Regions from separate parts of the Exiguobacterium sp. BRG2 genome, predicted to be linked through region 3. Evidence: a T-box and tRNA genes for the amino acid it is inferred to sense, from the RefSeq annotation. Region 3 holds a T-box; the other regions hold tRNA genes.

Region 1 (10,791 bases), on a different contig from region 3:
GAATCAAGACGATTCCATACGGCGATCTGGAGGCACTAAAACAGGCAATCACTGAAAATACAGCGGCATTCATCTTGGAGCCGATTCAAGGCGAAGCAGGAATTTTAATTCCGTATGATGGCTTCCTAAAAGATGCACAAGAAGTTTGTCGTGCGCAGAATGTTTTGCTCGTATCAGACGAGATTCAATCTGGACTTGGTCGTTCCGGTAAATGGTTTGCTTCTGATTGGGACGAGGTAACACCAGACATGTACATTCTTGGGAAAGCACTGGGCGGTGGGGTATTCCCAATCTCGTGTGTTGCTGCGAATAAAGATGTCCTTTCTGTCTTCAATCCAGGTTCACACGGCTCGACGTTCGGTGGCAATCCACTCGCTTGTGCCGTCTCGATTGCTTCACTTGAAGTATTAGAAGACGAAAAGTTACCGGAACGTTCACTCGAACTCGGTACGTACTTCATGGAGAAATTAAAACAAATCAACAACCCGATGATCAAAGAAGTACGTGGTCGTGGATTGTTCATTGGTGTTGAACTAACAGAAGCAGCTCGACCATATTGCGAAGCGTTGAAAGAGAAAGGCTTACTCTGTAAAGAAACACACGAGACAGTCATTCGCTTTGCACCACCGCTTGTCATCACAAAAGAAGAGTTGGATTGGGCGTTCGAACGGATTGAACAAGTGTTAGGCGTTTCCGTCGCCCAGTAAATGAATACATTCAAATCGAATAACAGTGAACAAGATGTTCACTGTTATTTTTGTTTGGATGAGTGTCGGTATGGATACAGGAAATGTTTGAAATTCAGTCATACGGGAACATACAACTATCGCAAAAAAAATTTTTAAATGGGGGTAATGGTTATGTCAAATGACAGTGGTCTCAATAAAAAAGCAGATGGTCTTGTTGATAAAGTAGCGGGTAAAGCAAAAGAAGCACTCGGTAAAGCAACAGGAGATAAATCGACAGAGCGCGAAGGTAAAAAAGATCAATTAAAAGGTGACGCCAAGAAAACCGTAGGAAACGTTCAACAAAATTTTGAAGATACAACTCGTCGTTAAGACCGTGGGAATTAAATAGAAAAACCGGACTGGAGGATTACTCTAGTCCGGTTTTTAGTGTTTGCTATAATGAATTTTTATACTAATAAAAAAGATAGTGAATAATTTGTATGAAGGTCTAGTCATTTAGATATTTATATGGAATAATTAAAAACGTAAAAGCGTTTACATTGTTCTGTCATTATCGTTTTATTTAGGAAAGGGTGAAAGGGATGTTGCAGTTTCTACAACGAATTGGTAAGGCTTTGATGTTACCAATCGCAGTATTACCAGCTGCCGGAATCGTACTTCGATTAGGTTCGGCGGATATGCTAGATATTCCATTGATGGTAGCAGCAGGAGGGGCGATTTTTGATAACCTTCCATTGATATTTGCCATTGGTGTCGCAATCGGTCTATCGATTGATGCGAGTGGGGCAGCGGGTCTTGCCGGAGCCATCGGGTATCTTGTCTTAAAAAATGGCGTCGACTCGATGAACAAGGATTATTCCAGTGCACAGATTCAAGCAAAATATGATGCGATTGCGGCGATCGTCAATGATTCCTCGACCAAGGTCGATGGCGCGACGCTTAGTTCGATTGCGAACCAGGCGACGCTCGGTTCAACCGTCAATATGGCAGTATTCGGTGGGATCATTGCGGGTATCGTTGCCGGTCTTCTATACAATCGCTTCTACAATATTAAGTTACCGGATTGGTTGGCATTCTTCGGAGGCCGTCGTTTTGTTCCAATCATTACCTCAGCGGTCATGCTCGTACTTGCTTTCATCTTTGGTTATGTTTGGCCGTTCATCGAGCAAGGTATCAACGGTGCCGGTGAATGGATGGTCGGTCTTGGCGCAGGAGGCGCTGCTTTGTTTGGATTCTTTAACCGTCTCCTGATTCCTGTCGGCTTGCACCATGTTTTAAATAATATTTTTTGGTTTGTTTTCGGTTCATACGAAAAAGCAGATGGTACGGTAGCGAACGGGGATATTGCGCGTTTCTTCGCTGGAGATCCAACAGCGGGGATTTATCAAGCTGGCTTCTTCCCGATCATGATGTTTGCCTTGCCAGCTGCAGCCTTTGCCATCGTCATGGCTGCGCGTAAGGAAAATCGAAAAGCCGTTGCCGGAGCGATGATTGGTCTTGGACTGACATCCTTCCTGACAGGAATTACGGAACCAATCGAGTTCTCGTTCATGTTCTTGTCACCTGTTTTATACGTCATCCATGCTGTACTAACGGGTCTATCGATGGCCATCGTTAACTTACTCGGTATTTTACATGGCTTCTCCTTCTCGGCTGGTTTCATTGATTACGCCTTGAACTTCGGGATTGCGAAAAAACCATTGTTGATCATCCCGGTTGGTCTCGCGTTCGCGGTCGTCTACTACTTCCTGTTCTACTTCATGATCACAAAATTCGATTTGAAGACACCAGGTCGTGAAGATGAATCGCTCGTTACAGACACGGGAGTCGTTTTGACGGACTCAGACGATAAATATGAACAACAAGCAGCTCAAATTTTTGCTGGATTGAAAGGAACAGAAAATGTCACGTCGATTGACAACTGTGCGACACGTTTACGTCTTCAAGTCAAGGATCCAAGCATCATTGATGAAGCGGCGATTAAAGCGGCTGGAGCAAAAGGTGTCATGAAGATGGGGGCGACTAGTGTTCAAATCATCATTGGCACAGATGTCGAATTCGTTGCAGATGCGATGAAACGACAGAAGTAAAAAAAACGACCTTTCCTGAGCTCAGGAAAGGTCGTTTTGCTGTACGTTCGCAACAGGTGCTGTTTTGCTCGAGCGATAGATCGGATAAAAGATTCCAATCAAGATGATGACGATCCCAATCCATTGAGAGCTCGTCAGATGTTCACCTAAAATTAACACGGAACAGATGACCGCTGTCGGTAGTTCAGCTGCTCCAAGCAAAGAAACGCTTGCTGGGGAGAGGTGAGGCGCGCCCGCAGCAAATAAGAGCGGTGGTAAAATTAACGCGAACAGACCGAGCGGAATCGCGTATAACAGAAGTCCATTTTCGAAGTTCGCAGAGGACAAGAACGTCGTCGGTGGATACATCGTCATGACGAAAGCAAGACCACCTGTCATCATGTAAAAACTCTTCTTGATGACGGGTAAATGATTGGCGATGCGTCCACTAGCGAGTAAGAAAATTGAGAAGCTGACAGCCGCTCCAAGACCGAATAATGTTCCACGGAAGTCAAGTGGACTCGAGTAAGCGGCACTCGCAAGAATGGCTCCGCCAATCAACAGAATCGCAGACAGGAAATGCGCGCGAGATGGTAAACGTCTGAATGCGAGCGCATCGATGATGACACCGATCCAAGTGAATTGGAATAAGAGAATGATTGCAACGGATGCCGATACGGTCTGAAGACTTTGATAGTACAGATAACCAGTTGTACCACTAGAGATACCGATCAACATGAGAAGACCAGCTGTCTTGAGATCGAGACGAAGATTTTTCGTAAATAAGGCAAGACTGAAAATCATCAGCCAACCGAAGAAAAATTGACTCCCAGAAACGGCTGCTGAGTTAAATCCAGCTGCATAAGCGAGTTTGACGATCGTTGAGAGGACACCATAACTGATAGCGCCAATGAGAACGAATAAGGTTGCTTTTGAGCGATGCATGAATAATTTCCCTCCATTTTTAGTAAAAACCACACAAAAAAGGTTGCAACGGGGCCTTGTCCAGGTTTTTTGGACAGGGTTTGGTTGCAACCTGTGTGATTTATTGAGTTGATGTGTCGAGCAAACGATACAGCCGGGTTTTCGTTTGGTTGTACTGAACGGTCAGCGTATTCCACTTCTTTAATGACGCGGTAGCTTTCCGTGTTAAACGATTTAAATCCGCTGTTGACTCATCAATCTTAACGAAATCCGGTTTTTTAGTCAAGCGTGAAAGCACTTTCTTTTCAGCGTCCATCGCTTGTCGATACGTTTTAGAGAACGTTTGAAACGTCTGCTGGCGTTCCTTGATGATTGCCACTAAGGCAGTTCCTTCCGTTTGTGCTTTACCATCAAGTTTGTTTACAGCATCCTTCAATTCTTCAAGATCAAGTTCAGCGTACGTTTCCTTACGTAACGTTTCTTCTTGTTTCAATAAAGAAAGCCGTTCGTCATTTAAGGCTTCTAGTTCCTCCCGTTCATTTTGAGAGCGTTTGATTTCTTCAGCACCTGCATCAAGAACGGCTTGGTACGTATTAACTGAAATTTCATCCTTACGAGCACGTTGATCAGCTAGCGTGAATGCCTTCTCTTCACCTTTCACTTGTTGCTCTAGCTGTTCATGAAGAGAGGCTGGTGAATCGTTGGAACAGGCAGCAAGTCCAAAGCTCGACAGGAACAGTACTGCTACGAATGTTTTTTTCATCTAGATAGTAACTCCTTATAAATTCGAGTATTGCACGAAGTTGTACGGAATATGGAAATCTTCATCATAAATCGCGAACTGATAGCCCTTTTTCTGAAGTCCGGCAACAATGGCCGGAAGGGCCTTGATAGCTTGTGGTTGTTCATGCAAGAGAATGATTTCAAATGGACGCTCTGCTCGCCGAATGACCGTATTAGCCACTTCTTTTGCACTATCTTTGTAATACCAGTCCATTGAATCGATCGACCAGTCCCATACTCGGAAGTCTGCTGAATGAATGGCAGATGCCATTTTTTTCGTGATGCCTGGATCAGAGCCATAAGGTGGTCGTGTCAAATGTGGTGTTAGCTTCGTCAACTCATGGATTTTCTTCTGAACACTTTGCATCTCTGAGACATACTGTCCTTTTTCGTACAATGTATCGTAATCGTGTGTTTCCCCGTGTAATCCGATATAGTGTCCAGCTTTAGCAGCAGCTTTGACTTCTTGCGGAAAAGCATCTATTTGTGTTCCGAGATAAAAGAAAGTGGCACGAGTCTGAAGTTGATCCAATGTTCGAAGTAAGTCCGGTGTTAATGCGGATGGACCATCCTCGAATGTTAAATAAGCGACTTTTTTCGTCACACCATTCCATTTTTCCACGCGTGCTTTTTCCATATTGACGACAGGGACTACAGTAATGGATTTACCTGTCGTAATGGATTGTTGTTCAGGAGTAAATACGTATCGATAAGCGACATATCCCCCAACTCCGAGAAAGACAAGTGTGAGAAGTAAGAAGAACCGAGGGAAAAACTTTCTTTTTTTTGTACGCGGTCGTGGACCGAGTTCGCTAGCGTGGCTTGAGGTAAATGGATCCATCGTTGTCTGTCGCTCCTTTTGTCAAAAATATCATATACAGATAATGTAACATTCTGACTGTTTCTTTTGTAACAAACAGATGACAAAAAGATGACGAAAAATCGATTTTTCTAAAAAATATCGATTTATTTAGAAGAAGTTTGTAAGAAATAAAAAAACAACCACTGAATAAGTGATTGTTTCATGTGTTATTAGTGTTCTGTTACAGCACACTCATCGCATTCCGTTTGATAGGATTCACATTGCTCGTCCATTTCTTTCCCACAATGAGCGCATGTCTTGACGGGAAGCTCACGATAGAATGCAGCAGATGCTTCTTGGTAAAGGGGTTGTTCCATGTGTTTTTCCTCCTTCAAAATAAACGAAATGGTCTTTTTCTTGTTTTTATTGTATTAGTACAGAAGTTTTATGTCAACTATTGTTTTATAACAGTAAATTCGTTTGAAGTATTGATAGAGGACAATAAAAAAGAGACATGCTACGATATCTAAGTAATCTGATAATAATAAGGGGGATTTACACATGACACAGGCAACACTTGATACAATGCGTGTCTTAACAGAAAGACGTTCCGTTCGTCATTACGACGAAACGTTCAAACTTTCAAAACAGGAAGTGGAAGAACTATTAGAATGGACGACAGCGGCGCCGAGTGCTTGGAATCTACAACACTGGCATTTCACGGTCTTCCATTCAGAAGAAGCGAAGCAACAGCTTGCACCGATCGCATACAATCAGCCGGCTATCACTTCGGCTTCAGCAGTCATTGCGATCTTAGGTGATGTTCAAGCTAATCGAAACTACAATCCGGTGTACGGTCCAGCAGTAGAAGCAGGTGGCATGACAGAGGATTTATTTGATTCGATCAAAGCACAAGTAGAAGGCGCTTATCAAAGTGAAGCGTATGGTCGCGACGCGGCAATGTCGAATGCGAGTCTTGCTGCGATGCAATTGATGCTCGCGGCAGAAGCGCGTGGATTATCAACACTCGCAATGGGTGGATTTGATCATCAACGTTTTACGGAAACGTTTATTACCGAGTCACGGTATGTACCGGTCATGTTGATTGCTGTCGGTAAAGCGGTCGAAGATGCAAAAAAACGTCCGGCACTCCGTTTACCGATCGATCGAGTATCAACCTTCCTGTAAGTCATTCAAAATGGAGGAAGCGGGGGTCAATTCCTCCGTTTTAATTTTTTTATTTTTTTTCGGAAAAAGACTTGTCAGCCTTTTAGTTTCTTGATATATTAATACATGTCCTAGCAAGTACATTACGTACTGCAAACATGATTCTGTAGCTCAGCTGGGAGAGCGCTACCTTGACAGGGTAGAGGTCGCTGGTTCGAGCCCAGTCAGAATCATACCGAAAGCCCGCTTTTCCTTTATAGGAAAAGCGGGCTTTTTTATTATTTCTTTATCTCATCCTCTGTGACCCATTTATGGTTTTTCACCATCTCTCCACCGTCCGTCGGTTCATAGTTCACCATGTAGACCGTCGTTTCCGTTACTTCATCAATCGTCGCTTTTGCTCCATCCATACCTTTCATATGATCCGCCTTGACAGTCGTTTCATCACCAACTTGCAGTGGCTTAGTTGGAACGGGATCGAGTTCTTCCTGAATGACCCATTTATGATTTTTCACCATCTTTCCACCAGTAGTCGGTTTGTAACTGATCGCATAGACGACGGTATCGTAAGCTCCCGCAATCGTTGCTTTAGCTCCGTCCATACCGTCCATATGATCCGTCGTCAACGTGACGTTGCTTCCTTTCGGATAAGTCGGATCACTGGCTTCCTTTAAACCGGATGGTAGCTTTCCGTCGCTCGAATGCATCATATCTCCATGAGACATATCGTGTGAGTCACTATTACTTCCATCGTCATTTGAAGCGGATCCACATGCACCGAGCCAAAGCGTAGAACTAAGAGCAAGTACAGTTAACGTCAATGATTTTTTCATATTATAACCCTCCTGAAGTCATTAGTCTTTTTTACTATACCCAGCGTATGTGCAAATCGTGTGCAGATGAAGTGACAGTTTCGTTTATCGGCAGTGATTATGTTTTTTTCGCTATACTAAAATGGAGAGATAAGGAGGGAAACGTCATGCGTCGTATTTCATACTCGGTCGGAGGAATCGTTCTTGCGACATTTTTAATTTGTGGCAGTGTATTGTTCGGGACGTTGTATTATCAGTTGTCTCAAATACGAACGCAGGAAGTGGTGGGTGGTTTGCTGAACCGAGGGAATACCCATCGTGATGTCCTAGTCGATTCCTACGACCAAACGACGATGCGTCATGTCAGTATGATGGAAGCGAACTCATCCTTTACTGTCGTGATCACCGATGCAAGAGGAAAACAACTCGAAGCATCACGTCCTTTGACGAGTGAGATGAAAAGTGTGCTAGAGCATACGGATTTTGATTACCGTCGACAAGGAAAAATCGTGACGATGCGTGACTTTTTAATGACGGACAGTCCCATTACCATCGACGGGAAACATCGGGGTCATGTCTTCATGTTCGCTTCTAAAGCAATCGTAGATCACGTACTTGATCCGTTGAAACAGCAGTTTTTCCAAGTGGGTCTGCTCGCACTATTATTAGCAGGAGCGGCAAGCATTTGGACGACCCGAATCATTTCTCGTCCGTTGATTCAGATGGAAAAAGCGACGGCGCGTCTATTGGATGGGGAAAGTGGAGAGTTGCCAATTGATCGACAAGACGAACTGGGACAATTGGCGCGTTCGATTCAGCAATTAAAACAGGATCTCGATTTTTTGAATCGAGAACGATCCGAGTTTTTAGCAAGCGTATCTCATGAACTACGCACACCATTGACATATATAAAGGGATACGCGGATATTCTCGAACGCCAAACGTTGACGCCGGATGAACGACGACGCTACATTACGATCATTCGAGAAGAAATTCAGCAAATGAATGAATGGATTGAACAATTATTTTGGCTGGCACGAATTGATGCCAATGCTTTTATGATGGAACGAAAACCTGTCGATGTCGAAGACTTGATTCATCAAGTGATACGATTGATGCGCCTGGACATCGAACAAGAAAATATTTCGTTCGAGATAGAAGGTGAGCGATTAGAAGTGATAGGTGACGCTCAGCAGCTCCGTCAGATGATCGTGAATATCATTGAAAATGCACGTCGACATACGACGTCGGGAACAATCATCGTTCGTTATGGTGTCAACGCAGTAGGGGCTTTCATTCAAATCGAAGATACAGGAGAAGGGATCGCTGCAGACTCCTTACCTCATGTAACGAAACGGCTCTACCGAACGGAAGCATCTCGTTCTCGAAAACATGGAGGAACTGGAATCGGACTCTCCATCGTTGAAGCAATTGCGCAGACACATGGAGCAGAATTGAACATCAAGAGTCAGCTTGGACATGGAACACAAGTGACACTGCAGTGGAAGGAGAAATGAAATGCCGCATGTATTGATTGTAGATGATGAACCGAGAATGCTTGAACTGTTAAAATTGTATATTCAGCCGTATGGGTACACGTGTCAGCTTGTGGATTCTGCGCAACAAGCTCTTGACCTCTGCCGTCAGCACGTATTCGACCTGATTTTAATGGATGTCATGATGCCAGATATGGACGGATGGACATGTTGTCGTCTCATTCGAAAACACTCTAACATCCCGATCTTGATGGTTACGGCACGGAATCAGCGGGAAGACATCATTCGAACACGGGAAGTAGGGGCGAATGATTACATATCAAAGCCGATTCAAGAAGGAGAACTGATCGGACGAATGGAAGTTTTATTACAGCAACAGTATGATGGTCTATCCTATGACCGGGAAAGCTATCGTTGTTGTTACCTCCAACAAACGATTTCGTTAACGAAGACGGAGTTTGAATTGTTAGGTGTATTTTTAGATTCTCCACGACGTGTTTGGACGCGGAATCAGCTGACGACGATGTTATGGGGAGCGGAAGCGTCTGTAGACGAGCGGACAATCGACTCGCATATCAGACATTTAAGAGAAAAACTACGTGTTTGCGGTTTTCCAATCGAACAGCATCTGGAAACGGTTCGCGGAATCGGATATCGCTGGATACACTAGTAAGAAGGAGATTCAAACATGACGACACTCTATTTCGTACGGCACGCACATTCGACATACTCACCGGATGAACGGAGACGTCCACTTTCCGATAAAGGACAGGCAGATGCGAGACGTTTATTTGAAACGTTTCAAGAAATTCCAATCGACAGATTCTATAGTAGTCCGTATCAGCGGGCGATCGAGACGGTTGCACCGCTCGCGGAGGCACGTCGACAACCAATTATTGAGGTAGAAGAACTAAGAGAGCGATTGTTAGCACCGGGAGAGCTTGACGATTTTCAAGCAGCGGTCACATATGTATGGCAACATCCGAACGATAATCCATTCGGGGGCGAAACGAACAAAGAAGCAGCGCAACGCATTCGGCAATTCATCGATGAACTGGTGGAGAAGCATTCCGACGAAATAGTTGTTCTTGGAACACATGGAAACATTATGGTGTTACTTCTCGAAACATTCGATCCGACATTTGATTATACATTTTGGAAATCCTTACCGATGCCAGCCGTGTGCCGGATGGAAGTGAAATCAGGAGGAGAGGTAGATATTCACGTCGTACCACTTTTGACGAATGTAAAGTAAAAAAGAGGCGGAACTGATGAGTAAATCAGTTTCCGTCTCTTTTGTAATCAAAGAAATCTTAAGGCGTAGGAATAGCACCTTCATGTTTTCGGATCAAATCAGCTGTTAATTGACCGGATAAGGTGACCATCGGCACACCGCCGCCTGGGTGTGTAGAACCACCAACGAAATAAAGTCCTTCGTATAAGTCGCTCTTCGATGGAATCTTGAATCCACCATTTTTCTTCCGATCGGCTGCGACACCATAAATCGATCCACCGTTTGGACCATATAAGTCCTTCAGATCTTCTGGGGTGAAGCGATATTCAAACTCGATTGATTCCCGAAGACCGTAAAGTCCCATTCGTTCGAGTTTATCAAGAACAACTTCACGATAAGCATCCCAGTCGACCTCGCCTTTTTGGAGTGTTAGAGGAGGGACATGCGTCAAGACGAACAGATTATCTTTTCCATCGGGCGCTTGCGAAGCATCAGATTTCGACGAGACCCCGACATAAATCGTTGGATCCTCAGGAGGCGTTCCTTCTTTGAACATTTGAGCGAATTCGCGCTCTGGATTTTCTGAGAAAAAGAAGTTGTGATGTGCTAGTCCACTGTATTCACGGTTCACACCAAGTAATAATACGAGTCCAGAAACAGAGGGAGCAAACGATGCCTGTAATTTTTTTGCCCGCTTCCGGGCTTTTTTCTCAGGTACGATTCGTTCGTAAGTCGGGATGACCTCAAGATTTGAGACGACGATGTCGGCTGCATGGAACGTACCATTCGAAAGGACACCAACTGCTTTTTTATTT
Region 2 (10,791 bases), on a different contig from region 3:
AATACGTTGCTCGTGTGAAAGAATTACAGTATGGTGACCCATCACATGACCGGACACAAGTCGGACCACTCATCAATCAATCACAAGTCGAACGCATCCTTGAAGATCTTGAAAAAACAAAAGCTGCCGGTGCAACCGTTCGTGTAGGTGGAGAAGCAAAAGACAACGTCATTGCGCCAACTGTCGTCACAGGCGTCACGAACGATATGCCGCTTGCTAAAAATGAAATCTTTGGACCAGTTGCTGTCATCATCCCATTCGATACAGATGAAGAGGCACTTGAAATCGCGAACTCTCTTCCATACGGATTGAGTGGTGCAGTGCACGGTTCATCTATTGAACGTGCGACCGCTTTTGCACTGGAAGTCGAGACAGGTATGATTCACATCAACGACCAATCGGTCAACGATGAGCCACATATGCCATTTGGTGGTGAAAAAGATTCAGGACTTGGTCGCTTTAACGGTGAATGGGTACTTGAAGAATTCTCAACTGTACAATGGTTGTCCGTCATGCATGATCGCCGCCAATACAAACCATTCTTTGAATAAATAATCAAGAGCAGGGAACTCTTCCCTGCTCTACATACTTAAAAAAGGAGCTGAACGGTTATGCCATTATTACGATTCGACGTCATTGAAGGACGTTCTGAAGAAGAGTTGAACGTGTTACTCAACACTGCACATGACGCGATGGTCGAAGCATTCGACGTGCCGGAACGTGATCGGTATCAAATCGTGCATACACACAAAGCTCACGAAATGGTCATTCAAGATACAGGTCTTGGTTTTAAGCGGAGTAAAGATATCGTCCTTATCAGTGTGACAAGTAAAACGCGGACGAAAGAGAAGAAGCAACGTCTCTATCAATTGCTCGCTGAACGATTAGAAGCAAATTGTGGACTTGCTCCGACTGATTTAATGGTTTCAATCGTCGAAAATGATGCGGCGGACTGGAGTTTCGGTCTCGGTGAAGCACAGTTTTTAACAGGTAAACTATGAGCGTTCAACAAATGAAACAATTAAAGGGGGATGTGTTACCGATGATTTCCGATAACACCCCCCCCTTTTCTTCATTCATTAAACTATTAACATAAACCCTAACATGACTTATTCCACAGTGACTTCGACCTTCTCACGGGGATTTTCTCGCTGTAACGGCACTTTCCAACTAAACTGATCAGGTTCTGGAACGAAATCGAGGCCTCCTGGATGAAACGGTTGGCAACGAAGCAAACGGCGTGTCGTCAAATAACTCCCTTTTACTGCACCATGACGTTCAATCGCCTCCATCCCGTAATGGGAACACGTCGGATAGAATCGACATGTGGCTGGTTTCATGGGAGAAATGACTTTTTGATAAAAGCGAATGCCTCCCATTAAGACACGTTTCATAACGTCCCTTCTTTCTTCTTTTTTTCTAGTGTAACGCATCTGTTCATCATTTTCAGATGTTCTGCTTTATCCTAAAAGTAGATTTAAAAGAAGGATGTGTTGAGATGAAGGCATTAACATTCCACGAATTCGGAGGTTCTGATGTATTACGCTTCGAAGACGTGCCAACGCCAACAATCAGCGAACAGGAAGTTCTGATTGAAATGAAAGCGATCGGTCTGAATTTTGCAGATATTTATCGTCGAAAAGGAAACTATCATTTAGAAGGACAGCCTCCCTATATTTTAGGTTACGAAGGAGCAGGAGTCATCACCGCAATCGGTGCAACCGTTTCAACGTTCCATATAGGTCAACGGATTGCTTTTGCGGACGTTCCGCTTGCGAACGCTGAGTACGTGGCGGCACCCGTTGATAAATTGATTCCGCTTCCTGACGGTATTTCATACGAAACAGCAGCTTCTGTCTTATTACAAGGATTGACGGCACATTATTTGACTCGCGACAGTTATCACGTTCAACCAGGAGATACCGTCTTAGTTCACGCTGCTGCCGGTGGCGTGGGGCAATTACTGACACAACTCATTCGTTTACTTGGTGCAACTCCGATTGGCTTAACTTCTTCTCCCGATAAGGCACAGATCGCAAAAACTGCCGGTTGTGAGTCTGTCTATTTGTACTCAGAGAACTGGGTCGAGCAAGTGCTTACACAAACTTCTGGTAGAGGGGTCGATGTCGTTTATGAGTCTATCGGTTCTACGCTAATGGACAGTTTCCATGTAACGAAAGTACATGGGACCGTCGTCTTCTATGGTATGGCAGGCGGTGATCCCGCACCTGTCGATCCACGTCTTTTAATGGATACGTCCAAAACATTAACAGGTGGCGACCTTTGGAATGTGTTAACGTCTTCTGAGGAACGCATCCGCAAATCGGGTGAGCTGTTTGATTGGATTTTATCTAGTCACCTTAACCTGTCCTCTCCGACAATTTTTGCTTTATCTGATGGAAAAGCAGCGCATGACTTTTTAGAAAGCCGACGTAGTACAGGAAAGTTACTGTTAATTCCTTAATCATTTTCTAGAGACGACTCTCGTGAGTCGTTTTTTTGTGTGAAATTGGAATTATCGATTGATTTTTTATAATGAAGAGAGTAAAGTAAATCTCATCAAAACCTAAAACTCAAATTAGTTTTGAGTTTTAGAAAGGGGATTTGTATTTATGTTTCGCTCAGAATGGAAGAAATTGAAGAGTCCGATGATGATCGTCGTCATTCTCGCCCTCATCCTCGTACCGTTTCTTTACAACTCCATCTTCTTATCTGCATTCTGGGACCCGTACGGTCGTACAGAAGATATTAAGGTAGCTATCGTCAACGAAGATCAGGCGACAAAGTTTAAAGGAGAGAAAGTCGACATCGGGGATCAATTCGTCGATAAACTCAAAAAAAATGATGATTTTGATTGGCAGTTCTTGTCTCAGGATAAGGCAGAGAAAGAATTGCGTGACGGAAAAGTCTACATGACAGTCGTCATTCCAAAGAATTTTTCTAAAAATGCAACGACACTACTCGATGATCACCCGAAGAAGATTGAGTTAGAATATTACTTGAATCCAGCGAAAAACTACTCGGGAACACAAATTTCGAGTACTGCCGCAAAACAGTTAAACGAAAAAATCCGAAAATCCGTTACGAAACAATATAGTAGTGCTATATTCGGTGCGTTAAAGAAAATCGCAAACGGAATGGAAAAAGCGTCGGACGGTTCCTCTAAACTCGAGGACGGTAACCATAAAACAGCGGATGGCGCTAGAACACTAGCAACAAATCTTGGAAAACTCGCAGATGGCAGTCTGACACTGTCCGAAAAACTCGGGGAAGCGAATCAAGGTTCGAAAAAACTGAGTGATGGTGTCACGACACTCGACGAAAAGACCACCCTCTTCGCTCAAAAAACGGGTGAGCTATCTTCTGGATTGAACACACTCGATGAAAACGGTGGCAAGTTACAGGCAGGTGCCGCGCAACTTCAAGAAGGCGCAACAAAACTCAGCGGTGGCTCAACACAGGTACGCCAAGGGGCAGAACAACTGGCTGCGGGTACTGCTCAGCTTAATGAAAAAATTCCTCAGTTGACGGACGGATTAAATCAATTGGATAAAAAAGCACAAGCTGCGAATGCCTTTTTAACACAACTCAATCAAGATGCTGAACAGGCGAAACAGGACTTACGGGCCCGTCGCCAAGCACTTGAGGCAAACGTCGCTCAACTAAAAGAAGTTATTTCTGCTTCTGAACAGTTATCAGATGAAGAAAAACAAACATTACTCGGTTCTATTGGTTCATTAGAAGAAAATATTCAAAGTCTTGCTGCCCAAGAAGGTGCAATTGATCAGAGTCTTGCTCAAGCAACAGAAGCAACGAAGAAAATCGGTCAACTCGCCGCAGGTGGTCAGCAAGTCCAGTCTGCTGTATCGCAACTAAACGCTGGACAATTGAAGCTCGTCGATGGTGCGAAACAAGTCGAGTCTGGCGCACAACAATTAGCTAGTGGACAACAGACGTTCAATGAAAAACTCGGTCAGTATACTGCGGGTGTGCATAAAGCCGCAACAGGCGGTGCCCAACTAGCTGACGGCGCGAACCAACTGTCAGATGGTACACATCAACTTCAAGCTGGGGCTAGCGCGTTGAATAACGGATTAGGACAATTGGCATCTGGTTCTTCTACGATTACAGATGGTATCGGCAAAACGACCGAGGGTGCTTCAAAAATCGCGGATGCCAACACGAAACTTGAAGATGGAGCTAAAACACTGAAGGATGAGCTCAGCAAAGGAGCTAAAGACGCGACGGTCAAGCCGACAAAAGAGCGGGATAATATGCTAGCAGAACCCGTCGTCTTAAAAGAACATGACTATTCGACTGTCAACAATTACGGTTCTGGTTTATCAGCTTATATCCTTAGTATTGCCTTGTTCGCAGGTGCCTTGATGTTCTCTTCGGTCTATCAGATTCGTCCCGAACATGGTGAGAGTCTGACATGGCGCTTCCTCGTCGGTAAATTATCACTTATCTTACCGATTGGCGCATTACAAGGTGTCGCAGCGGCCACAGCCATCGTCTATGTGCTGGATGCTGATGTCGCGAGTGTCCCTGCGCTCTATGGATTCGCTGCCTTGACAGGTATGACGTTCATTACCATTCTGTTCACGCTCGCGATGCTACTCGGTCGCGTCGGACAGTTCCTTGCCTTCTTACTACTCCTTCTTCAAATCGGTGGTAGTGGTGGAACGTTCCCTGTCGAAATGACGCCAGGGTTCTTCCAAGCGATTCACGCTTTCTTACCGATGACATATTCGGTCGGTGGATTCCGCGAAGCGCTTGGACTCGGTGTGACGGATGTCCTCGTATCCAATAGTCAAGTCCTTGCGACCATATTAGTCGTCGCATTAATCATCTGCTTCGTTGGAGGGCTCGGAGCCAAACGGATTCTACTCTCAACGAAAGCGAGACGAAAACAACATGACACAGTCTGATAAAGAAACTTTGATACTCGACTCAGCAATGGCTTGCTTTTCAGAACTCGGTTATAAGGGAACGACGATCGAGCGTGTCGCCCGACGCGCTCATGTCGGAAAACCAACCGTCTATCAATTGTTCGAAAGTAAACTCAATCTGTTTGAATCACTCGTAACACGTGTGTTGCAAGAGATGAAAGAAGAAGCAGAACGCGCTTACGTCGAACAGGCGACCGTAGAAGAAAATAAACAAGCAATGATCGACGCCATCGCCTATCATCAGCAACAACACTTATTCATTCTTCAAATCATCGAAGAAACACGCAACTTAAAATTACAAGAGATGCAGGAATTACGGATGCGGATTGAACGACATGTCGTCGAATATATCAAGACATTACTTGAGACTCGTCTTGGTCAAGACGATCGCGACATACCGGTCGATGTCACGGCCTTCCTGATCTTTCGAACGTATATCGCGTTGATCGCCGAATGGCCATCGATTGCGCGTCCACTTGAACTCGATACGATTCGACGTGCCATGTTGCGCGTTCTGTGAATAAAAAACCGCTGATCAATGGATCGGCGGTTTTTTATTATCCAATTCTTTTTCTAAATCACGTGCCGTTTGGCTAGATAAGACTGTTTTTTCATCCTTCAGCGTTCCAAATAACCAATCTCCTACCGGATTGGATACACCGAACCAATAATGTTCATTTTTGAAGTGATGTAACAGATGCGTCTTTTTCATCCATTTCCCAAAGCGTGTTCTCGGCTTTAGCGGAACATGCGCCACATAATGCTTCCACTCGTAAACAAGTAACATGACGATCAATCCACTTGCAGCTGCAGCTGTCAATACGACAGACTGCGTCAGAAGATATGTCACCACCGCAAAAAATCCGAGATTCGGCAAGGAATACCATACTGGTAAAAATAACAGATGCAGTTCATTCGGATGCGCATGATGATCGTAATGGAGTCGTTTCAACAACTTTCGTCCGAACACGTTCTTCGGTGGTGGTAGATGAAACAAAAAACGATGGGTGAAATATTCACTAAAACTAAAGACGATCAATCCGATGCAAAAGAATAGCAACATGGACCAACTGAATGGTTGCGCGATGATATACCCACTTATTCCGATCAGTAATACAAGCATGATTAAAATATCTGGAAACAGAAAAAACGGCGATACATATCTGACATGAATGTCCTCTCCTTATCCTTCATTACAGCGTTTAGTCGTACGTTCATCGATTCGTCACGTTTTTTCCTGCAAGACATATAGTCATCTTTGCTCCTTCCCTTATACTAAAAAAGGAATGGAGTGATGATCGTTTTGAGTTTATCGACCGGAATCATCTTTGTATTACTCGCTTATACACTTATGTCGCTTTACGACATGTGGCAGGTTTACCGGACAACGAGCAAGCTCTGGATATTTGTTTTATTTCTTGCAACACTGATCAGTCTTGTTCTTGCCTTTTTCGTGGCCCCTGTACTTGCACTATTCTTCTACTGGTCACGCCACTCGTTGAAACGAAATATCGGCATCCTGTTACTGATTATCGTCTGTCTTGTCTCAATCATGACGAAACTGTCTGCATGATCGATTTCCTTCATGATCTATTCATGAAGGTTTTTTTCATGATCTATTTCCGAAGAAGAGACGTCGCATCAATTCACGTTCCGGCATTTCTGTTGTATTGAGTACATTTAGAAATGGGCGGTCATCGTAAGGAATCGTCAGGATTTCCGAACGAACTTGTCCTTTTTCTAAAGTGAGGATTGCTACTGGGGCAAGAGCTGTTTCCTGACACCCGATCGCTCCAGGGTTGATGTACAGCGTTTGATCCGTCTCAACTTGTTGTGCTGGATGGTGGTGACCAAAGCCAATGATTCGCGCCTCATTTCCGGAAAAAAGGACGGGTAAGTTTTCTTTCGTTCCATCCACTGCTGGCTTTAAGGGTTCCTCACCGATTTTCTTCGTCTGATCGGCATAGGCATAATGTGTCAGATACATCGTTTGTTCCTGATGGGTGACATTCAATACACGCGGTAAACGCTCCAAATAACTCTGATTCTCCTGCGTCAATGAATCTGCAATCCATTGATGGTGCTCTTTCGCATGTTGGTAACTAGCGGGATAAACATCCCCATGAATCAAAGCAAGGACGCATTCATCATGGTTTCCAGAAATCGTCTGAATATCAGGCCGCTGCCTTAACAAATTGATGACCTCATTATGTTCAGGTCCGATACCGACGAGATCACCGAGACAATATACAGCATCGATGTCTGAAGACTGATCGAGGTAGGACAACACGGCACGCAATGCTGAAGCATTCCCGTGAATATCTGTAAAAATCATTACTTTCATGTAAACGCCTCCATTGTTAGTACATTAGGATTTCCCGATGATAGCGTAAATTCCTATTAGATTTAGAGAAAAAATAAATTGTCAGAAAATATTGATTATTGATCAGAAGCATGTTAGGCTTAGAAAAAATTCACAGAGAGGGGCACGATTGAATGATTCCGACGCAACAGCCATTTAACCAAGCCGGACGACTGATTATTCTATGCATGAGGGACTGAAAACTTTTCCGATGATGAAACGGAAATGATTTTTGGGCCCTCCTTTCGATGCATCGAATGAGGCGCCCGCACAGAATGAGTGGCGCCTATCCCAAAAATGGATAGGCTTTTTTCATGGCAAAAAATAGAGATAGATAGAGAGAGGATGACAACGTTGAAAGAATATGCGATGGATCGAATGGTAAAAGTATCAGCTGGAATGGCGAATGCCGTTCTTGTAACACTCGGTGTCGGACTCCTGATTGAGACGCTCGGCAATTTTTTACATATCCAAATGCTACTGACGATTGGCGGCGTCGCAAAAGTACTGCTTGCTCCTGCACTCGGTGCCGGTATCGCCTTTCAGCTCGGAGGAAACACACTTGTCCTGTTCAGCGCGATGATCGCAGCGACGATTGGTGGTGCTGCGCTTCAATCGACTGCTTCTGGACTCGTTCTTGCCCCCGGTCAGCCAATCAGTGCATTACTCGCAGCTGCGGTCGCTGTATACGTTGGAAAACGCATGACTGGAAAAACGAAATTTGACATGATGGTCATCCCGATGAGTGCTGTGCTTGCCGGTGGTATAACTGGTATCGGTGCTGCTGCCGTAACGACACCACTCCTTACAAAATTCAGCGCTATGATCACCGCTTCAGTCGAATCGTCTCCTATTGCTACATCTCTTGTCATTGCACTCATCTTTAGTGTCTTATTGATGTCTCCCGCTTCGTCCGCTGCACTCGCTATCGCTTTGCAGCTTGATCCTGTAGCAAGTGCCGCTGCACTCATTGGCTGTTCCGCTCAATTCGTTGGCTTCACATTGATGGCATATCGTCAGACGGATCCCGGTGGTTTGATTGCTTCTTTCTTTGTCACACCTAAAGTACAATTCCCGAATATCGTTAAAAATCCACGTCTTGTCGTTGCACCGTTTCTCGCAGCGATGATTTCAGCTCCTGTAGCGACGCTTCTTCTCTCTTTGAAAGTACCATATGAACTCGCTGGACTCGGTTTAAATTCGATGATTGCGCCACTCAATATCTTCGTCAACCAAGGTCCTCAGGCGTTCCTTATATTCTTCTTGACTGGTGTCGTTTTACCTGGCGTCTTGACACTCGTCTTCTATCGATTGACGACTGTCGCAGGCTGGACGAAGCGTGGCGATCTTCATCTCGAAATCCAATAAAATAATATCTCTACCTTCCAACTATTCCTGATTGATTTCGGGAATAGTTTTTTTAATGCAAAAAAAATCGTTCCTTCGAAAAGGAACGATTTCGGTATGATTCTGACTGGGCTCGAACCAGCGACCTCTACCCTGTCAAGGTAGCGCTCTCCCAGCTGAGCTACAGAATCATGCTGTGTTGTTACTGGGTATATTTTTATTATAGCAGCATATCGAAAGGTGTAAAGCCTTTTTAACAAAAAAATTATCTTTTTTCAAAAAGATCTTTTTGAATAAAACAGTTTTAAAGTTGCGGGTTCTATGAGTGTCCTCTACTATGTAAATAAGCACATATAAACGAAAGGAGTGTTCATATGAACTTTTTAACCCGATTCAGTTTAAAGAATTCGGTGGCTGTTTTCATCATCGCCATTCTTTTAGTTTTAGGAGGCGTCTATTCTTTCTCGAAATTAAAAGTCGATCAGTTCCCAGAAATCGAATTTCCTCAAATCTCTGTTGAAGCAGTATATCCTGGTGCTTCGCCCGACGATGTCGATAAACAAGTCGTCTCGAAGCTTGAAACTGCATTGAAAGGAATCGAAGGAGCTACTAAGCTGACAAGCTCTTCTTATGAAAGCATCGGTATCTTAAACATCGAATTCCCGTTCGATACTGATATGGATAAAGTCGAACAACAGATTGATGCTGCAATCCAAGATGCGAATCTACCAGAGGAAGCAACAACGAAATTAAATCGTCTGTCCTTTGGATCGTTCCCAATCTATAATATCTCTTTCTTTAGTAAGGATGGTAAAGACATCGAAAAAATCCTCAAGGACGATATCGAACCTGAACTTAATAAGATTCCAGGAATCAATAGCGTTTCCGTTGGTGGCTACAAAGATGATCTCGTTCAAATCACCGTCGATAATCAGAAAGCAACAGAAGCAGGACTCTCGCTCTCAAGTATCAAGGAACAAATCAACGGAAAGTATGTCTCGTTCCCATCTGGTCAGCTATCAGAAAACGATTCAAAAATACCGATTCGCGTTGAGGGAAAACTAGAAAATCTAGATAAACTAAAAAATCTACAATTGACACCCGTTGCAGGTGCGACTAGTTCAGCTAGTAGCGATCAAACAGGTGGTTCATCTGCTGGCGGTCCACCACAAGGTGCAACACAAGGACCACCAAGTACAACAGGTGGAGCAGCTACAGATCAGGCGTCTGAACCTGCAGAACCGATTCGTCTAGAAGATATTGCAAAAATCGAAGCAGTCTCGCAACAAAGCGAAAAAACACGTTACGATTTAAAAGATTCCTTATCGATGGCAATCACGAAAAAACAAGATGCCAATACGGTCGAAATCGCAGATGAAGTCACGAAGATCCTTAATAAATATGACGATCAAGTCGACTATACGATTGGGATCGATTCAGCGAAGGATATCGAGGAATCCGTCGCGACACTCGTCAAAGAAGGATTACTTGGTGCCCTCTTTGCCTCTCTCGCTGTACTCTTGTTCTTACGAAATATTCGCGCAACGATCATTGCCATCGTCTCGATTCCTTTATCGTTACTCATTGCTGCTATCTTCTTGAACTGGCAAGATATTTCTCTGAACATCATGACACTTGGCGGGATGGCCGTTGCGGTCGGTCGTGTCGTTGATGATAGTATCGTCGTTATCGAGAACATCTTCCGGCGTGTTCGAAAATCCGAATCCGGTATGACGGATGAGATCATCGAACAATCGACAAAAGAGATTTTAAAAGCAATCACGTCATCGACGCTAACGACCGTCGTCGTCTTCCTGCCAATCGGATTCGTCGGTGGAATCACTGGTAAGTTCTTCTTACCGTTTGCTTTGACAATTATTTTCTCATTACTTGCTTCACTACTCGTTGCGATCACGATCGTACCGATTCTTGCGAAATTTGCCTTTAAGAAGGTTCCAGCAGAAGAAAAAGAAGGTGCTCTTCAACGGTGGTATGGCAAGCTGATTGAAAAGTCACTCTCGCATAAGGCGACGATCTTAATTGTATCGTTCATTCTTCTCGGCGGTTCTCTAGCGATCGTTCCACGTCTCGGCTTTACGTTCATTCCGAACGAAGCCTCAAAGACACTAA
Region 3 (10,791 bases):
AGTTCGTTTCCCGGATGCGTAGTTCGGGTGATCGTCAACAATCACGTCTTCAACTGAATTACGATGCCAACATCATTAAAAACCAACTTTCTTCATTACCTGTGACCGATCGCATTCATCTGTACGTCGAACCTCCTCAACGGAAAGATACCCAATAAAAAACACACAGCTGTGGCTGTGTGTTTTTTATTTTAATATAAATCACTTGTGTTGATTTGTGTCGGATCCTCATAAACGAGTACTTTGAAGCGAGCGGACACTTCACTACCGTTCACCAGTTTTGGTTGTAACTGATCCACTGCAGGTGTTTTCGAATCATTATCCGTATCAACCTTAACCGTTTCAAGAGCTGTCAATCGGACATACACTTTCCCGCGTGATTTTCCTTTAATCATCGGTCGATTGACAGTCTTTGATGGCACGATTTCAATCGCATCTGCATCACCCGACTCAATCGTCAAACGATAACCAGAGAACCATGATGGAACAGCATCACTTCCTGCTTGATCACGGAATCCGTACAAAGGTGTTGCATTCGAGCCGACTTGAACTTTCAACTCATCTGCGCTCAGTGTCAATCCATCTTCAACGATCTTCAATTTTTTCTCGATAGTACTATCCGAAAAATCTTTCAGGCCGATTGTCACCGTGACTTCATTGGCACTTGTTTTCGCATTCAAGGGTACCGTCAATAAATCAGTCGGTGATGTGACCGGGAGAGCCGTAGGAAGAGACGATGTTACCGTGTACGTAAATGGTTTAGTCGGTGTAAACGATTGATTCTCTTGCGTTACAAGGCGAAATGCAAGAGTATCTGGTTGATTCACTCTAATTTCCTTTTTCAAAGCATCCGCAAATGATCCCGCTAAGACGATTTTCGGCAACTTCACAGTAATTGGTACAGAATGATTCAAGGAGATCGATGTTCCATTGATTTTCTTGAAATCCGAGAAGACAGTCGTCACGTTAATCACAGATGATTCTTTCGGTCGAACACCAGAAAGGTTCGTCGCGATTTGTGACGCTGTATTAGTTGGTGTACTAAACGTTAAATAGCTTGTATCCGTCGTAAAAGTCGACTTCGTATTGGCAAATGCTTCACTCCATTTAAAAGTATAAGCAGCTGTTTCATTGACATACAAATCGGATCTAGAATTAGTCAATGTCGGTCGATTGTAGAGTTGAAGTGTTGCAGTCTCAAACGGTGTTTCATACTCGATTAGTGAGCTATCCGATGAACATTTTTTGTGATTAGGAAATTTACAATAGCCCCATGCATTCCCATTAGGTCGCGTTGTCGAACGAGTTACAGATGCTGTCGATTTAAACAGAGCTTGTGTCTCGTCAAACGTAACTGTCCCCGCTTTTGGTGCTGTCCGTAAAATGAAACGCCATGTCAGTGTATTTCCTGCCGTCTTACTAATCGAATTCCCATTCTCATCATAGCGAATAATGAATGGGTCCCATGACTTAATCGCTCCGTTTCCACTTTTTCCGGCACGGACCGGTTCAAACTCTACGACATGTGGAAAATGCAACATTATTTTTTGTTGTGTTGTTGTGTTGTTTATTTTTTCAAAGAAGACCGTCTTACCATCTTGTTTTAAATCAGGTGAAGCTAACAGTTTCGTGCTTAAACCTTCCATGACAACACCTTCAAACGTAAATCCATCCGGCAACAATTCTTCGAAGTTGAGTTCCCCGATTGCGAACGTCCCAGACTTCGAGTTCCCACAATTACCAGTGATGTATTTTTGACCAATCCGATTTAACTCAATCGAATAGTCCATGGCAACTAAATCGTCGTCGCTGTTTGGTATTGGGTTTTTCACAAATGCTTTTTGAACGTTTAAATCACGGGAAGCGATTGGTGTTCCATTATCAAAACAACTATTCTTCGCACTCGTGTAACCAAGACCAATCCCGAGTAGAAAGACGATGAATACTAGTGAAGCCAGCAGTTTATAAGTTTTCATCAAGGGCGCTCCTTGTACATGAATTTTATAATGACACTATTACTTTCATTGTACGCCCTTTTATGACTTTTTACCTATTTTTTAATTAATTCCCAGTATCTTCGTACTTCACTGATGAAATAGAGTGATCCCGTCACGACGTATGTCCGGTCCATCTCTAATTGATTGAAGAACGCTTCGACCGTCGTTACATTAGCCCCGTCTTGTTTTAACTCATCGAATGTCCTTGCTCGCGGAAAATCAAATGTCGTCTCGTAAATATCTGGTGTAATGCTATGTAACTGCGTTAGCATCGCCACCCGGTCTTTGTCACGTAAAATCGAACAAAGTAACGTCACAGGTTTGGACTCCTCTTTTAACCGTTCAACCAGTGCCGTGATGCCTTCCGGGTTATGGGCACCATCGAGAATGATTCGTGGTTTACGCGAGATGATCTCAAAGCGTCCCGGATGTTTTGCTTCCCGTAGTCCTTTTCGGATTGCCGCCTTCGACCAGCCGAGTCGTCGCGCACAGATGACGGCGTTTGCCGCATTGTGGACTTGATGATGGCCTTCGAGCCCTAAACGTGTCTCCGGAATCCCATCATATGTCGCCCAGGTACCCGTCTCTTTTAATCGGTAACGGATGATGGCTTCCTGACTCCATTTCAACGTCGCATTCCGATCCCCGCAATACGCCATTAACGGCACCGTCAGCTCTTCCTGCAGTTTTCCGGCGATGACCGGTGTCCCTTGTTTGATGATGCCGAACTTCTGTAAGGCAATCTCTTGGAGCGTATCTCCGAGAATCGCTTGGTGATCGTGTCCGATCGACGTGATGATTGCTGCGACCGGCTTCTTGAAGACGTTCGTCGAATCATACAACCCACCGAGTCCGACTTCATAGATAACGAAATCCGGGCGAATCTGATCAAAGTAGTAGAAGGCAAGCCCCGTCAATGCTTCAAACTCGGTGACCGTACCGAGTGCCGGATCGATGCGCCCGATGGCAGCTTGAACGGCAATCGCAGCTGTGACGAGATCATCTTCTGCAATCGGTAACCCGTTCAACATGATCCGTTCCTCAAACTGAATGATGTACGGTGACGTAAATGTCCCGATTTGCAATCCTTCCGCAACCCCCATCTCACGCAAGAACGCAACCGTCGATCCTTTTCCGTTCGTTCCGGCGACATGAATCGTCGGAATCGCGTCCGGGTCAATCTGTAATTCCAGTAACATCGCTTGCATCCGTTCAAGACCTGGTTTGACGCCGAATGCTAGTAAGCTCGATAACCAATCCAATACATCTTCTCGCGTCCTCATGCTGTTCGCTCCTTTAAAAAAAGTGGCTCAAGGAGACTTGAGCCACTGCTGTAATTAGTGTGAGAGTTCGTTGATGCGTGCTTCGACAGCTTGACGTTTTTCCGTATAATCAAGTGCCTTCGCTTTTTCTTCATCAATGACATGTGCTGGTGCTTTGCCGACGAAGCCAGGGTTGTTGAGTTTTTTCTCGACCCGTTCGACTTCTTTCGTATACTTGACGAGTTCTTTATTCAAGCGCGCGATTTCTTCCTCGATGTTGATTAAGTCAGCGAGTGGGATGAACAATTCTGCTCCCGTTACGATCGCACTCATTGCTTTTTCTGGCGCCGGCATCTGTTCTTCAATCCGGAGTTCAGACGCGTTCGTGAACTTTTGCAAGTACGAGCTGTTTGACGACAAGTCGTCTTGAACACGTGCGTCATTCGTCGATATGAACAGTTGGATCTGTTTCGACATCGGTGCGTTCACTTCCGCGCGGATGTTACGAACCGAACGGATGACGTTCTGAACCGCTTCAAATGCTGGAACAGCTTCCGGGAAGTCGAGTGACGCCTCGCGTGTCGGCCATGCGGCACGTGTGATCGTCTCACCTTCATGCGGTAAGTGTTGCCAGATTTCTTCCGTGATGAACGGCATGAACGGATGCATCAAGCGCATGATCCGGTCGAGTGTATAGGCAAGAACCGAACGCGTCGTTTGTTTCGCTGCTTCGTCTTCTCCGTTGAGCGGCAACTTCGCCATCTCGATATACCAGTTACAGAAGTCTTCCCAGATGAAGTGATAGAGAATACGTCCCGCTTCACCAAACTCATATTTGTCCGACAAACGCGTCACATCGTCGATCGTCGTCTGTAAGCGTGTCAGAATCCATTTATCTGCGAGTGATTTCTCGCCTGTCAAATCAATCTGATCAAACGTTAGACCATCCATGTTCATCAAGGCAAAACGGCTTGCGTTCCACAGTTTGTTCGAGAAGTTCCATGTTGCTTCGATCTTTTCCCAGTAGAAACGAAGATCATTCCCTGGCGTCGATCCTGTCGTTAGGAACCAGCGAAGTGAATCGGCACCATACTTCTCAATGACATCCATCGGGTCGATCCCGTTCCCGAGGGATTTCGACATCTTGCGTCCTTCCGAATCACGAATCAATCCGTGGATCAAGACGTCTTGGAATGGACGTTGTCCCGTGAATTCATACGATTGGAAGATCATCCGTGATACCCAAAAGGCGATGATGTCGTACCCTGTAACGAGTGTCGATGTCGGGAAGTATTTCTGATAATCCGCTGCGTCCGTGTTCGGCCAACCCATCGTTGAGAACGGCCAAAGGGCTGAAGAGAACCATGTATCGAGAACATCGTTGTCTTGCTCCCAGTTCTCGAGATCGGCTGGTGCTTCCTTGCCAACGTAGACTTCGCCTGTTTCTTTATGGTACCAAGCCGGAATCCGGTGTCCCCACCACAGTTGACGGCTGACACACCAGTCACGGATGTTTTCCATCCAGCGTACATACGTGTTCTCAAAGCGTTGTGGAACGAAGTTGACCTTGTCTGGTCCTTGTTGTTCCTCGAGTGCTTTTTGCGCGAGTGGTTCCATTTTGACGAACCATTGTAATGAGAGATACGGCTCGACGATTGCATCTGAACGTTCCGAGTGACCAACAGAGTGCAAGTGTGGTTCGATTTTGATTAGAACACCTTCTGCTTTTAAATCTTCAACGATTTGTTTCCGGCATTCGAAACGATCCATGCCTTCGTATTTCCCTGCGTTCTCGTTCATCGCTCCATCTTCATTCATGACGAGGACACGTGGTAATTCGTGGCGGTTACCGACTTCGAAGTCATTCGGGTCGTGTGCAGGTGTAATCTTCACGACACCTGTACCGAACTCCATGTCGACATATTCATCGGCAACGATCGGAATCTCGCGACCAACAATTGGTAACGTGATCGTTTTTCCGACGAGGTGAGCGTAACGCTCATCCTTCGGGTTCACGGCGATCGCTGTATCACCAAGCATCGTCTCAGGACGTGTCGTCGCGAGTTCAACATGACCTGAACCGTCCGTCAGTGGATAGCTGAGGTGGTAAAACGCCCCTTCGATATCTTTGTAGATGACTTCGATATCCGAGATCGCTGTTTTCGTCGCCGGGTCCCAGTTAACGATGTATTCGCCACGATAGATCAAGCCTTTTTCGTAAAGTTTCACGAAGACTTCTTGAACTGCTTCCGACAAGCCTTCGTCGAGCGTGAAGCGTTCACGCGAGTAATCGAGTCCAAGACCGAGTTTTGCCCATTGTGCACGGATCGTTGACGCATACTCTTCTTTCCATGCCCAAGATTGCTCGAGGAATTTCTCACGACCCATTTCAAGACGTGATTGCCCTTCTGCTCGCAGTTTTTGTTCGACTTTTGCTTGCGTCGCAATACCAGCATGGTCCATTCCTGGTAGATAAAGGACGTCGAACCCTTGCATCCGCTTCATCCGTGTCAGCATGTCTTGTAACGTCGTGTCCCACGCGTGACCAAGGTGCAATTTACCTGTGACGTTCGGTGGTGGAATGACGATCGTGTACGGCTCTTTTTCTGGATCCTGATCGGCTTTGAAATAGTCACCTTTCACCCAAAAGTCGTACCATTTTTCTTCCGTTGCCTGCGGATCATACTTCGTTGGCATTGATAATTCCTGCATCCTGATCGCTCCCTTTTTGTCCATAATAAAAACGGCTTCTCTCGTCCTATGCTAAGGACGAAAGAAAGCCGTTGCTTTTTTCCGCGGTACCACCTTAGTTCACCCACAATCGGATGCCCTCGAGCCACGTAACGTGTGGAGGACGGATATCGCTCGTAAGACTCACGATACCAGCTCGTGGGGTGACCTTCCTCCTGTTCGCCCGTCACATCTTTCAGCCAAGGATGTGTTCTCTACACCGGTACGAATACAGGACTACTCTTCCCGTCATCGCTGTTGCCATTTTCTTCTTTACTCATTTTAGCCGAGAGTTCAAGCAATCGTCAAGAACTGCTTAACGACCAAATTCAACTTGGAGTTCCTTGAACGTCAATTCGACGGCTTCGATCGTCCGCTCGATGTCTTCATCCGTATGAGCGATCGACAGGAAGAGACCTTCGAATTGTGATGGTGGTAAGAAGACACCACGCGCCGCCATCTTTTGATAATACGAACGGAACATCTCAAGGTTCGATGTTTTCGCTTTTTCGAAGTTCGTGACGCGTTCATTCGTGAAGAAGACACCGAACATCGCGCCTGCACGGTTCGTCGTCAGCGGAATGTTGTATTTCGCCGCAGCGTTCAGGTAACCTTCCGACAAACGGCTCGCTTTCCGGTCGAACTCTTCATAGTGCTCTGGTTTCAATTGTGTCAATGTCGCTAGACCCGCTGCCATCGCGAGTGGGTTCCCGGATAATGTACCCGCTTGATAGATTGGACCTTGTGGTGCGATCTGTTCCATGATGTCACGACGTCCGCCGTAAGCCCCGACTGGCATGCCGCCGCCGATGACTTTACCGAGACATGTGATGTCCGGTGTGACACCGAAGTGTCCTTGCGCACAGTGGAATCCGACACGGAAACCGGTCATGACTTCGTCAAAGATCAATAAAGCGCCGTTTTCCGACGTGATTTCCCGTAAGCCTTCGAGGAAGCCTGGTTCTGGTGGCACGAAGCCCATGTTCCCAGCAGCCGGTTCGACGATGACACCGGCGATATCGTCGCCGTGTTTTTCAAACGCGATCCGGACAGCATCCAAATCGTTGTACGGAACTGTCAGCGTCATGCTCGCGATTTGCGCCGGAACGCCTGGTGAATCCGGTAATCCGAGTGTCGCGACACCTGAACCTGCTTTAATCAAGAGCGAGTCACCGTGACCATGGTAACAGCCTTCGAACTTGAGGATTTTCGTCCGACCTGTGTAGCCGCGTGCGAGACGAAGGGCAGCCATCGTCGCTTCTGTACCCGAATTGACCATCCGGACGACTTCGACCGACGGTACCCGACTGATGACGACTTCCGCCATCGCTGATTCGATTTCCGTTGGTGTCCCGTAACTCCAGCCACGCGTCGCTTGTTCTTGAATCGCTGACGTGACGATTGGATCGGCATGACCGAGAATCATCGGTCCCCATGACAGGACGTAATCGATATACTCTTTTCCGTCGATATCATAGAGCTTTGATCCTTTCGCATGATCTGCGAAAATCGGTGTCATCCCGACCGATTTATAAGCACGAACCGGACTGTTGACACCACCCGGCATGAGCGGGAGTGCCCGCTCGAATGCTTCTTTTGATTTTGAGTTCTGGTTAATTAAGCTCATTTCGACCCCTCCAGGTAACGACAAATGTCTTTTGCGAAATAGGTGATGATTAAATCAGCGCCTGCTCGTTTAAAGCCAAGCATCGTCTCAAGGACGATTCGTTCTTCGTCGATCCAGCCGTTCAAGGCAGCGGCTTTGACCATTGCATACTCACCCGATACGTTATACGCAACGATTGGTAGATCGATTCGCTCGCGCACATCACGAATGATATCCATGAACGCAAGTGCAGGTTTGACGATCATGAAGTCAGCTCCTTGATCGACGTCCGCTGTTGCTTCGCGGAACGCTTCGCGACGGTTTGCTGGATCCATTTGATAACCTTTCCGGTCGCCTTCTCCCGGTGCCGAATTCGCTGCATCACGGAATGGACCGTAATAAGCAGACGCGTATTTAACACCATAGCTCATGACCGGAATATGGTTGAAGCCGTTCTCGTCTAATCCTTGACGAATCGCTGCGACGAATCCGTCCATCATCGATGATGGCGCGATGACGTCGGCACCTGCTCGAGCTTGTGAGATGGCTGTTTTGACGTGAAGCGGTAATGACGCATCATTATCGACCGTTCCGTCGGCGACGATTCCACAGTGACCTGTCGACGTATATTCACATAAGCATGTGTCGGCGATGACCGTTAGCTGCGGAGCAACTTTTTTAACGAGACGTGTCGCTTCTTGAACGATCCCGTGATCGTGAAACGCACCTGATCCTTGCTCGTCTTTCAAGTGGTCATGCGGAACACCGAATAAAATGACAGATTCGATTCCGAGTGCGACGACTTCTTCAATCTCAGCCGTCAGATGATCAAGTGATAAGTTGAAGACGCCAGGCATCGAACTGACTTCGCGTTTAATATCTTCACCTTCAGCGACGAAGATCGGATAAATCAAATCTGATTTATGCAACTGGTTCTCGCGGACGAGTGACCGGAGTGATGCGGTATGACGTAAACGACGGTGACGTGCGTATTCTAATGTGTTCATGCTGATTCCTCCTCAATGATACGATCAATCATGCCGTCCACCGTGAATTCACGGGCGACATGGATCGGTTGAAGTCCGGCTGCTTTTGCTGCTTGCTCCGTGATCGTCCCGATGACGATGAAGGTCGTCTTCGGGTCTAGCGGAGCAATCGCTTCGACAGCGGAAGGACTCTGCAGTCCAATATAGGTGGCTGTTTTGACAAGTGCTTCAGGTAGCCGACGAGTGACGGTTTCATAGGTGATGATATCCTCGATCGTATATCGATTCAGTTTTCGTAACTGATCGACCGGTGCTTGCCGCGAGCGGTTCCCTCGCGCAAAAACGATATGATCGCCGTCAGACAAGTATGGTACGAGTTCTGCGACGAGTGCATCTCCTGTAAAGGTCGACGGACAGAAGTCGGCTGTTCGACCGTACTTCGCAAGTGCGTCTGCCGTCTTTCGTCCGACGACCGCGATACGCGTTGCAGCTAATTCAGGCAACGCATCAGCAATCCGGTGGACACCATTCGGACTCGTCACGATGAGCCAATCAATTCCCCTTGGCAACGTAAACGAAACCGGTCGCGTTTCAATGACAGGATAGTGCACCGACTCGATCGCGACGGCGCGCAGTCGCGCCATCTGCTCGGTCGTCGGTGGTCGACTGCCCGTGAAGAGTACCTGCTTACAAGTCATCCGGAAGTGTCGCGAGAATCTCACGACCGCCCGAAGCAAGCAGACGTTCGGCAACGTCTTGACCGAGTTGCATCGGGTCAAGACCTGATTCGCGCTCGATTAGGATTTGCTCTCCATCGACGGATCCGATGAATCCAACAAGTGTCGTTGACATGTCTTCGTTGATCGTTGCGAATCCACCAACAGGAACGTGACAGCTACCTTCGATCGCCGCTAAGAAAGCGCGCTCTGCGTATGCCACTTTTTCTGTCATCTGATCATGGATCAGGTGCAGGAGATCACGTACTTCTTGATCATGTTCGCGACATTCGATACCGAGGATTCCTTGACCGACGGCTGGAATCATGTCATCTGTCGAGAGATATTCCGAGACGACGTCTTCAGACCAACCCATCCGTTTTAGACCAGCTGCTGCAAGCAGAATCCCGTCAAACGGACCATTTTTTAATTTATCAAGTCGTGTATCGATGTTCCCGCGAATCGATTCGATTTTTAAATCAGGGCGGAGTTTTAGCAATTGTGATCCACGACGTAAGCTGCTCGTGCCGACAACCGCACCTTCTGGCAAGGAAGCAAGACCTTCTCCTGTTTTCGTGATCAAGGCATCACGCGCATCGACACGCGCTGGTGTGGCACCGATGATGAGACCATCCGGTAGTTCAGACGGTAAATCCTTCATGCTGTGAACAGCAAAATCGATTTCTTCGTCAATCATCTGCTGTTCGATCTCTTTTACGAATAACCCTTTACCACCGACTTTTGAGAGCGTCACATCCAAAATGCGGTCTCCTTTTGTGATGATGTTCTTGATTTCGAACTCATACGGCGCGCCGGCTTGTTTCAACTGATCAATGACCCATTTCGTCTGTGTCATCGCTAGCTTCGAGCTTCGCGATCCAACAATGATTTTTCGCATGCTAAAATCCCCCTGTACAATGATAAAGGGGCGGCACAAGTCCGCCCCATGCATTTTCTATTGTAACACAAATCGTACTTTGTTCACCGGTTCACAGCTTTTGCTGAAGGTGTCGTCTCTTCTGACGTCACGATTTCATCTTCGAGCCCATCAAACAAGTCTTCGTTTAATGCGAACGTATCCATGAACTGCGCAATCCGCTCATCAGCATCCGGTTTCGCTGCCGCATCTTTGATGTAAGATAGCGGTTCACGCAACAATTGATTGATGATGGATTTCATGTGTTTACCAATGACGGTTTTTTCACGTTTTGACATCTCCGGTAATTTCCGTTCCAAGCTTTGCATTGTCTCTTGTTGAATCCGCAATGCTTGGTCTCGTAATTCCGTGATGATCGGCACGACACCAAGTGTCGTCATCCACCCTTCGAACTCAGCGATTGCCGCTTCGATTCGTTGTTCGATTTTCGCCGCTTCCTTCATCCGTTCCGCCATGTTTTGCTGGACGATCGATGTCAGATCATCGACATCATATAAATGAACGCCTGGCAAGTCACCAACGGTCGGTTCGATGTCGCGCGGTACTGCGATGTCAAT

Evidence for each region. The T-box of region 3 lies ahead of Q9R23_RS06265 (valine--tRNA ligase). A T-box ahead of a tRNA ligase gene usually reads a tRNA of that ligase, here a tRNA-Val.
Region 1: it encodes a tRNA-Val, which carries the amino acid that the T-box ahead of Q9R23_RS06265 (valine--tRNA ligase) is inferred to sense. The anticodon was not compared.
Region 2: it encodes a tRNA-Val, which carries the amino acid that the T-box ahead of Q9R23_RS06265 (valine--tRNA ligase) is inferred to sense. The anticodon was not compared.

Annotation. Positions count from the first base shown of each region.
Region 1 is NZ_JAUZUW010000007.1:143,688-154,478, reverse strand. It holds gene Q9R23_RS10945 (ornithine--oxo-acid transaminase) at 1-707, shown strand, start outside; gene Q9R23_RS10940 (CsbD family protein) at 861-1,058, shown strand; gene nagE (N-acetylglucosamine-specific PTS transporter subunit IIBC) at 1,271-2,779, shown strand; gene Q9R23_RS10930 (EamA family transporter) at 2,801-3,703, opposite strand; gene Q9R23_RS10925 (YkyA family protein) at 3,804-4,445, opposite strand; gene Q9R23_RS10920 (polysaccharide deacetylase family protein) at 4,461-5,306, opposite strand; gene yhfH (protein YhfH) at 5,498-5,644, opposite strand; gene Q9R23_RS10910 (nitroreductase family protein) at 5,829-6,455, shown strand; tRNA gene Q9R23_RS10905 (tRNA-Val) at 6,595-6,667, shown strand; gene Q9R23_RS10900 (YdhK family protein) at 6,713-7,267, opposite strand; gene Q9R23_RS10895 (HAMP domain-containing sensor histidine kinase) at 7,414-8,763, shown strand; gene Q9R23_RS10890 (response regulator transcription factor) at 8,765-9,412, shown strand; gene Q9R23_RS10885 (histidine phosphatase family protein) at 9,431-9,997, shown strand; gene Q9R23_RS10880 (phytoene desaturase family protein) at 10,056-10,791, opposite strand, start outside.
Region 2 is NZ_JAUZUW010000007.1:128,956-139,746, forward strand. It holds gene Q9R23_RS10810 (aldehyde dehydrogenase family protein) at 1-551, shown strand, start outside; gene Q9R23_RS10815 (tautomerase family protein) at 612-1,001, shown strand; gene yidD (membrane protein insertion efficiency factor YidD) at 1,110-1,394, opposite strand; gene Q9R23_RS10825 (quinone oxidoreductase family protein) at 1,499-2,464, shown strand; gene Q9R23_RS10830 (YhgE/Pip family protein) at 2,613-4,931, shown strand; gene Q9R23_RS10835 (TetR/AcrR family transcriptional regulator) at 4,918-5,472, shown strand; gene Q9R23_RS10840 (sterol desaturase family protein) at 5,488-6,075, opposite strand; gene Q9R23_RS10845 (hypothetical protein) at 6,247-6,525, shown strand; gene Q9R23_RS10850 (metallophosphoesterase family protein) at 6,562-7,296, opposite strand; gene Q9R23_RS10855 (PTS sugar transporter subunit IIC) at 7,660-8,682, shown strand; tRNA gene Q9R23_RS10860 (tRNA-Val) at 8,780-8,852, opposite strand; gene Q9R23_RS10865 (efflux RND transporter permease subunit) at 9,036-10,791, shown strand, end outside.
Region 3 is NZ_JAUZUW010000003.1:239,160-249,950, reverse strand. It holds gene Q9R23_RS06280 (type II secretion system protein) at 1-158, shown strand, start outside; gene Q9R23_RS06275 (hypothetical protein) at 192-1,976, opposite strand; gene Q9R23_RS06270 (bifunctional folylpolyglutamate synthase/dihydrofolate synthase) at 2,051-3,280, opposite strand; gene Q9R23_RS06265 (valine--tRNA ligase) at 3,335-5,971, opposite strand; T-box leader at 6,022-6,251, opposite strand; gene hemL (glutamate-1-semialdehyde 2,1-aminomutase) at 6,306-7,616, opposite strand; gene hemB (porphobilinogen synthase) at 7,613-8,602, opposite strand; gene Q9R23_RS06250 (uroporphyrinogen-III synthase) at 8,599-9,279, opposite strand; gene hemC (hydroxymethylbilane synthase) at 9,269-10,195, opposite strand; gene hemA (glutamyl-tRNA reductase) at 10,279-10,791, opposite strand, start outside.